2 linked regions of the Oceanicoccus sp. KOV_DT_Chl genome follow. The protein of the gene in region 1 interacts with the protein of each later gene in a pairwise test. Links are inferred from orthologs where the notes say so. Each region holds a gene or a part of one and is shown on either strand. Other genes may lie near its edges.

Region 1 (4,502 bases):
TGACTCATCAAGAATACAAAGTTTGGGCTTTAATAAAATCATCTGCATGATTTCATTACGCTTTTTCTCGCCGCCGGAAAATCCTTCGTTAACGCCACGCTTTAAAAAATCCAAAGGCAAATTGACTTGGGCGCAAGCCTCTTTGGCTATTTTTAAAAATTCTCTTGAGCTTAACGACTCTTCACCGCGCGCTTGGCGCTGGGCATCCACCGCGGCTTTCATAAATTCCATATTGCTGACACCGGGAATTTCTACCGGGTATTGAAACGCTAAAAACAAACCGGCGCGAGCACGTTCTTCAGCATCCAACTCTAACAAATCGACACCATTCAAAGTGACACCACCGCCATCGACTTCGTAACCCTCACGACCGGAAATCACATAGCCCAAGGTACTTTTTCCGGCGCCATTTGGCCCCATGATCGCGTGCACTTCACCGGGCTTGATGTCCAGCGTAAGACCTTTCAAAATTTGCTTGTCTTCGACACTGGCTTGTAAATTTTTAATCGACAACATATTGTTTAATACCTTGATTTTGGTCGGATAATTTCGGTGACTATAAGTTAACCGACTGATCCTTCCAGACTAATTTCTAACAGCTTGCCCGCTTCTACGGCAAACTCCATCGGCAATTCTTTAAAGACTTCCTTACAAAAACCATTGACGATCATCGACACGGCTTTTTCTGCATTTAAGCCACGCTGCTGACAAAGAAACATCTGATCATCTGACACTTTTGACGTGGTGGCTTCATGTTCAACAATGGCGGTAGGGTTTCTGGATTCGACATAAGGAAATGTATGGGCGCCACACTGGTCACCAATTAACAGCGAATCACACTGGGTAAAATTACGCGCGCCATCGGCACGCGGTCCCATGCGGACCAAACCGCGATAGCTGTTATTACTCTTACCCGCTGAAATACCTTTGGAAATAATCGTTGAACGGGTGTTCTTACCCATATGAATCATTTTGGTACCCGTGTCGGCTTGCTGCATGCCACGAGTCAGCGCGACGGAATAAAATTCACCGACGCTGTTATCGCCGCGCAATACACAGCTAGGGTATTTCCAGGTTACTGCGGAACCAGTTTCGACTTGTGTCCAGGAGACCTTGGCATTGGTATGGCAGACGGCGCGCTTGGTCACAAAATTATAAATACCACCCTTGCCGTTCTCGTCACCGGGATACCAGTTTTGCACGGTGGAATATTTTATTTCAGCATCATCCAGAGCAATCAGTTCCACTACTGCCGCGTGCAATTGATTTTCATCGCGCTGCGGAGCAGTACACCCCTCCAGATAACTAACGTGACTACCTTCATCAGCAATAATTAAAGTGCGCTCAAATTGTCCGGTGTTTTGTTCATTAATGCGGAAGTAAGTCGACAACTCCATTGGGCAACGCACGCCTTTAGGAATATAGACAAAAGAACCATCAGTAAAGACTGCACAGTTTAACGCGGCATAATAATTATCACGTTGCGGTACCACAGAACCGAGATATTTTTTTACCAGCTCGGGGTATTCCTGCAAGGCTTCAGAGATGGGACAAAAAATCACACCGGATTCCGCCAGTTTTTCCCGGAAAGTGGTCACCACCGATACCGAATCAAACACCGCATCAACCGCCACCCCTGCCAGCATCTGCTGCTCAAGGAGTGGAATGCCTAACTTTTCATACGTGGCCAATAATTCAGGGTCGACTTCTTCTAAAGACTTGGGTTTATCCGCCATGCTTTTGGGGGCAGAATAATAAGATATCGCTTGAAAATCAATTTCCGGATAATGCACATGCGCCCACTCTGGCGTTTCCATTTCCTGCCAGATCGCAAAGCCTTTTAAGCGCCACTCCAACATCCATTCCGGTTCATTTTTCATCGCCGAAATACGCCGGATCACATCTTCGGTTAAACCGGGAGCAAAGGTTTCCGACTCTATAGCCGAAATAAACCCCGCTTCGTATTCACGTTTTAACGCCTGATTAATTTGCTCTGTCATGGTGTTAACTCTTTCTATAAATTGCTACGTAAACAACTTAGGCCGTTTGCTGTAGCTGTGTGTAAATGGTGCGGATATGGTCAATGGCCTGCGCCACATCCGTAGCGTTAGTAAAACGCCCCAATGAAAAACGTATCGAGCTATGGGCATCTTCATCACTTAAGCCCATCGCTTTTAAAACGTAAGACGGCTCCATACTGGCCGAGGTACAAGCCGAGCCGCTGGACACCGCCAATTGCCGCAGCGATAGCAATAATGTTTCACCATCAACGCCGCTAAAGCAGACATTTAGATGTCCGGGGGCTATCTGAGCGGTGTCACCGTTACGCCGCACGCCGGGTAAATCGGCAATACCCTGCCACATTTGATCGCGCAAACTGGCAATGTGAATCGCCTCATCAGCAACCACAGTAGCAGCGATTTTTGCCGCCTCGCCAATCCCTACTAATTGATGGGTCGCCAAGGTACCTGAACGCATACCGCGCTCATGACCACCACCGTGAATAAGAGGCTTAAGCTGCGGTTGCACTTCACGCCGTACATACAGTGCTCCCACCCCTTTCGGGCCATAAAACTTGTGTGCCGATAAGCTAATCAAATCTGCCTGTAAAGCCTGCGCATCCAGTAGCAACTTGCCTGCCGATTGCGCTGCATCTATATGAAATAAGACTTGCTGTTGGCGACACAGTTCACCCACTTCGGCAACTGGATTAATCACCCCTGTCTCATTATTCACATGCATCAAACTAACCAGCCGCGTATCTTCCCTAAGAGCTTCACGCACCTGCTCAACACGAATCACGCCATTACTGTCAGGATGCAACCAGGTCACCTCTACGCCGCGCTGCTGCAACCAATTAACCGGATCGATCACTGCTTTATGTTCGGTTACTGAGGTAATCACGTGACCATTAAAATCAACGGCTTCCATTACCCCTTTCAGCGCCAGGTTGTTTGACTCAGTCGCCCCGCTCGTCCAAACGACTTCGCGCGGATCACACGCTATTAGCTCAGCGACATTTCGCCGCGCCGCTTCAACTTGCTCTTCTGCCTGCCAGCCATAGATATGCGAGCGCGGGGTTGGCAAAAAAGCCATCCATCGTTAAGCAACGACTCATAGCTGCCGCCACCTGAGGATCGACAGGCGTAGTCGCGGCATAATCTAAATATATGGGCTGCTGCATGGCTATCTCTTTACTATCTTTACTCTCAATACTGGAACGCTATAAACGATTAAAGAACAGTCGCTACTGGGATAGCAGACTCGGCTTTATCACGATCCTGACGTGCAGATACTTCTTGCACCTCATGGCGATCCACCAAACTAGCCAGGCTGATACTGCTCAAAAAGGAATGTATTTGATCGCTAAGGTCACACCACAAATGATGCGTTAGACATTTTTCACCTTGCTGGCAATCACCGTCACCACCACAACCCGTGGCATCGACTGTCTCATTAACGGCATCAACAATCTGGGCGACAAAAATTTCTGCGCCACTGCGGCTCAATAAATAACCGCCGCCGGGACCACGCACACTGTTTACCAACTCACCACGCCGCAACTTAGCGAACAACTGCTCTAAATATGACAGGGAGATGCCCTGCCGCTGGGATATATCCGCCAAACTGATGGGGCCTGAATCCGTATGAATCGCCAAATCGAGCATCGCAGTAACTGCGTATCGGCCTTTTGTTGTTAAACGCATAATAGAAATTCCGGCACAATGAGAGTGGCCGCCACTATGCAATAACCTACTAATTTAGTCAAGTATATAACCTACTGTTTTAGTAGGATTTACCTTAAGAATGGAAAGCTAGACCGCAAGTGGAAGAATACTGCTATTAATAACCTTGCGAAGTGCGCGGCATTATACAGATTTGTAAAGGCCTAGCAATCCTATTCACCAGCCCAGCCAACGCCCCAAGACGATAAACATCAATATTTACCACAGTATTAATCAGCCAATTAAGATAAACAGGATTGCTGCTGTTTAATAGCATGGGATTTTAGTAGAGTTGGCGTCCAGATTATCTCGGAGGTTGCGGGTTTTGGGGCGTTGCGGACACCGCTCTACCATCCAACCAGGTAATGCTCGGTGAATTCTTCTCCATTAGAAAAGCGCTCTTAATTAATTTAATAACAGGCAAAGAATGGATAGTAAAAAAGCAAAAACGATTGTTGGAAGCACCGAGTGGTGCTCATTCCCGGAATTGGGTGTACCCGCTATCAAAGCCCGCATTGACTCCGGCGCCAAAACCTCATCCATCCACGCCTTTAACATTCATCAATTTCGTAGAGATGGAGTGCCCTGGGTCAGTTTTGAAGTTCATCCGGTACAAAACAACCGCAAAGCCGTCATCCGTTGTGAGCGCCCCATACTGGACAAACGAACCGTTAAAAGCTCCAGTGGCGTGCCGGAAACCCGCTTTGTCATTTCCTCACAACTCAAGCTAGGTGATAACGTCTGGGAAGTTGAGCTGACACTCGCCAACCGTGACTC
Region 2 (3,678 bases), on another replicon or contig:
TGCGCCCGTTTTAGTCGAATATGACTCTCATTAAAATTTGCCGTAGCCACTTTCGCGGTACGCCGCGCCTGGTCAAGTTGCGATTCACTGGCTAATTTTTTGCTATAAAGTTTTTCCAGACGCTGAAGCTCAGCACTAGCCAACTCAAACTCTACTTCCGCTTTAGCTCTAGCCGCCTCACTTAAGGAAACGGCATCCTGATAATCTTCATCATCCAGAGACAGTAACAACTCGCCGTGATGAATATATCCTCCGACCACCAGATTCGGGCTCATGTTTTTTACCCGACCGTCAACTTCTGACATTAACTGGACTTCGGAACGTGGACTAACAACACCCTGTGCCTCAACGTGTAACAACATGGATTCCGGGGTGACCGTTGTAATAACCACAGTAGGTAATACACGTACCACTGGCTGGGTATCTATCACCGGCTTGGTGGCGATAATGACTCCAGCAATAATAAAAGCGACGACTATTATTCCAGCAGGGCGCACCAAATTGCTGTGTTTCACCCGGCTTATTAACTGCTTTAACATTGACATAAGGTTCGATTCTTTAATGACTAAGGTTCAATACTAGATAGACGCACTGATTGAACCACAGCAACCGAAATAACGAAACAACAGTGTTCTATTTTATGCTATGGTAATCTCCTTTACAGGCCTACTTGGCAAGCCAAATTGGCCAAACAAAACACTTCACATTCATTTTGTTCGATTACTGATTTAGTAAAGAGAATACAAGTATGAAAACGCCTCCTACCACCTCAAGCCTGCAGCCGAGGGTCACTCGCAGTAAACAAAAAGTACTTGGCATCTGTGGCACCTTATTTGTTGACCAAGGATTTGAAAACGTTAGTGTCGAAAACATTTTGCAAGAATCAGGTATAGCGCGAAGTACTTTTTATCGACTATTTGAAAATAAAGAAGCGGTACTGGAACAACTCACCTGCCCTGCTTTTTTTGCAGGTGAAAGCCAGTTGCGAAAACTGCGACAAATCGATGGCCGGGAACTCATGCGGGAGCTATTGAACATCTATGTCAATATGTGGGAAAGCCATGCTGACGGGATGATATTGGCGATTAGAATTGGCAAGCAATATCAACATATCATTCAGCACTCTCACGATAAATTTGTACAGGCCATGCAGCCTATCGTGAATAAAATTCAACGCCAGGGGGTACTAAGAAATGGCGATGCCAAGCTAAGTACAATTATCATTGCACGCACCAGTATCACTCTATTACAGATATATCGTCATCAACCACAGAAAAGAGCCTTATTTATCAATGCGATGGAAGGATTATTGCTTATATAAATGAGCGATAAAAGAACTAGCAGATTGATGTAAAATAGCTATAATCGAACAAACAGTCATAAAAAGAATCATCATCGATAAAGAAGCAAAAAAGCTTCCGGCTGTAACTGCATATAATCGACACTAGAACTTCTGGTCGCTAGAAAGCACTGGGGGTATTATCCAAGCGGTTAAATGGAGGTTCGAATGAGCACTTCAATGCATAGCGACTCATCTTCCAGCAGCAACGTCGTTGATCTGTTTTCTGGTAAAACCTACTCCACCCTAAAACATGAGCGCTTTATTCGGTTATCCCCTGAATATGATGGCTTATGCATGCTCTACTCCACCAGCCAAACCAGTGCTGATAAATTCTACACAATGAAAATTTTATGCTGGGGCATCCGTGAAAACGGCGAAGTGGTCGGCCTGGTCCCCTGGCTAAACAAGGTAGTCCCTTGTGATGAGCTAAACGATACTGACCTGGGGCTATACGAAGGTTATTACGATCTCGCCACCGAGCAAGTATTTTATACACCACCAGCACACAAAATAATGGAGCTGGAAACTGCCAGCAACCATTCGGATAAACTGCCCAACAGCGATCGAATTTTACAAGAAATTCCGGATGGCATTGGCACCCATGCGATGCTTACCGCTGACGATGAACACAGCCTGATACTGACAGAAGTGGTGAGCTGGCGATTAATGGGAGATGGCAAGATACTGGCCATGTTAATTGATGAAGCCGGTGTAGATGTTACCCCGGTTTTACCGGGAGATAATTGTCTTTACCCAGCCAAAGAGAATCCAAACTTTCGCTACTTTTTTCAATATCGAATTGCCAATCAGCTGAAATCAGAAGACCCGGAAGCTATGGCCGCGATAGCATTGCTATTTGACGAGTAAAAACTCGCAGCTAAAGATAGCTATCCCTGTTTCTGGATATAAAAGTAAAATTTGTTATCACGCTCTTCATGGCGCAACAATTCATGACCCAGAAAGCTGCAAAATTTGGGGATATCACGTTGCGTCGAAGGATCAGTGGCAATGACTTCCAGTACGGTGCCTACATCAATATCGCGAATAGCATTATGCAACATCATCACCGGTTCCGGGCACATCAAACCACTGGTATCCAGCGTTTTCTCAGTAGAAAAAATCATATATTATTCTAACATTACCATCTCTTCGTATTGTCCGTTATCATGCAGAATTATCAAGCGATACCTGCTATCGTTTTGGCTAATTAATCTGGATGTTCAGGCCATAGCGAAAAAACGAAACGCAATCATCCTGACAAAAATAGCATCACGACATAACTACCACGACCAATGAGGCTTCTATTTTGGACAAGGCTACGTTATTTCATCACTCCCAGCCTATCGACCCGATAGCAATAGCGGCAAACTATTTCAGCCTCGACTGCCTGGAACTATCATTCCAATTACTGAGAGATAACCATCCGGCCACAGCTTTGCGTATTCAAAACCTCATCGCCGAGCAACGACTGCAACACATAAACAATGCACAGGATAAATTAATTGCCCTGGACTTAGATGTCTATGAAGTAAGTGATATCGTGTCGATCATTGCCCAACAAGCAGAAATCATTGCAACTCAAGAAAATAAAACGAAAACTGAAATGATTATTGTTCATCAAACACTGCTGGACTGGCTACTCTACGCACAGAGCTTTTTAGCTGATATAGACTTACTATCAATACATGAACCGAAACTGTAATAGCTACGATCAAGCATAATTATAGAACTTTGACATTCGGATATTAATCCACATCGGCTTTTATCTATTTTCACGCAATAACACACTGCAGCTTTCACTCACCGGGTCAAATGCAATAAATGCCCTGCCTGAACTCAGTTGTTTTTCTACCTGCGCGACTTTTTGCTCAAGCGAGTATTCGTGCACACCGTAATCTGTGCCTTCACGGGTAATAAACTCTTCAATTAATGCCTGCAATACTTCAACTGATAATTGCTGGTACGGGATGTCTATATATTCTTCATTAGATTCTGACATAAGTCCTTATAGACTCAATGCTTCTGCATGATGCTTGATATGATCACCAATAAAACTACTTATAAAATAATAACTATGGTCGTATCCCGTTTTCATCCGCAAGGTTAATGGGTGATTATGTTCAGCGCAGACCAGCTGTAATACCTCAGGCTTAAGCTGCTGCTCTAAAAACTCATCATCACCACCCTGATCAACCAGCAACGGTATTTTTTGAGTGGCTTTGGAAATTAATTCACAACTATCATATTGCCGCCACAACTCTCGATCCGAACCCAAGTATTGACTAAAGGCCTTTTCACCCCACGCGCATTGCATCGGCGCACAAATAGGAGAAAAA

The links. Proteins that work in one complex are often made in the same cells at the same time.
Region 2: the proteins of UNITIG_RS01710 (region 1) and tusA interact in binary tests that used the Escherichia coli proteins (3 or more experiments, as listed by UniProt). The link is inferred for Oceanicoccus sp. KOV_DT_Chl from one-to-one orthologs.

The regions. Positions count from the first base shown.
Region 1 is NZ_FQLF01000001.1:376,445-380,946, reverse strand. The notes cover bases 1,063-3,866. They hold UNITIG_RS01710 (aminotransferase class V-fold PLP-dependent enzyme), read right to left. Parts: upstream 3,088-3,866; coding sequence 2,038-3,087; downstream 1,063-2,037. Other genes in these bases: iscR (Fe-S cluster assembly transcriptional regulator IscR), read right to left, coding at 3,234-3,707; UNITIG_RS25385 (hypothetical protein), read right to left, coding at 3,035-3,184; sufB (Fe-S cluster assembly protein SufB), read right to left, coding at 1,063-2,000. Also shown: Fe-S cluster assembly ATPase SufC, read right to left, coding at 1-516; more of sufB, read right to left, coding at 564-1,062. UniProt on the Escherichia coli protein: Master enzyme that delivers sulfur to a number of partners involved in Fe-S cluster assembly, tRNA modification or cofactor biosynthesis. Catalyzes the removal of elemental sulfur from cysteine to produce alanine.
Region 2 is NZ_FQLF01000004.1:98,441-102,118, reverse strand. Bases 849-3,678 are described here. They hold tusA (sulfurtransferase TusA), read right to left. Parts: upstream 2,467-3,678; coding sequence 2,230-2,466; downstream 849-2,229. Other genes in these bases: fghA (S-formylglutathione hydrolase), read right to left, coding at 3,348-3,678; UNITIG_RS15940 (YheU family protein), read right to left, coding at 3,105-3,341; UNITIG_RS15945 (hypothetical protein), read left to right, coding at 2,649-3,044; UNITIG_RS15955 (hypothetical protein), read left to right, coding at 1,508-2,209; UNITIG_RS15960 (TetR/AcrR family transcriptional regulator), read left to right, coding at 849-1,321. In the rest of the region: UNITIG_RS15965 (efflux RND transporter periplasmic adaptor subunit), read right to left, coding at 1-545; more of UNITIG_RS15960, read left to right, coding at 749-848. UniProt on the Escherichia coli protein: Sulfur carrier protein involved in sulfur trafficking in the cell. Part of a sulfur-relay system required for 2-thiolation during synthesis of 2-thiouridine of the modified wobble base 5-methylaminomethyl-2-thiouridine (mnm(5)s(2)U) in tRNA.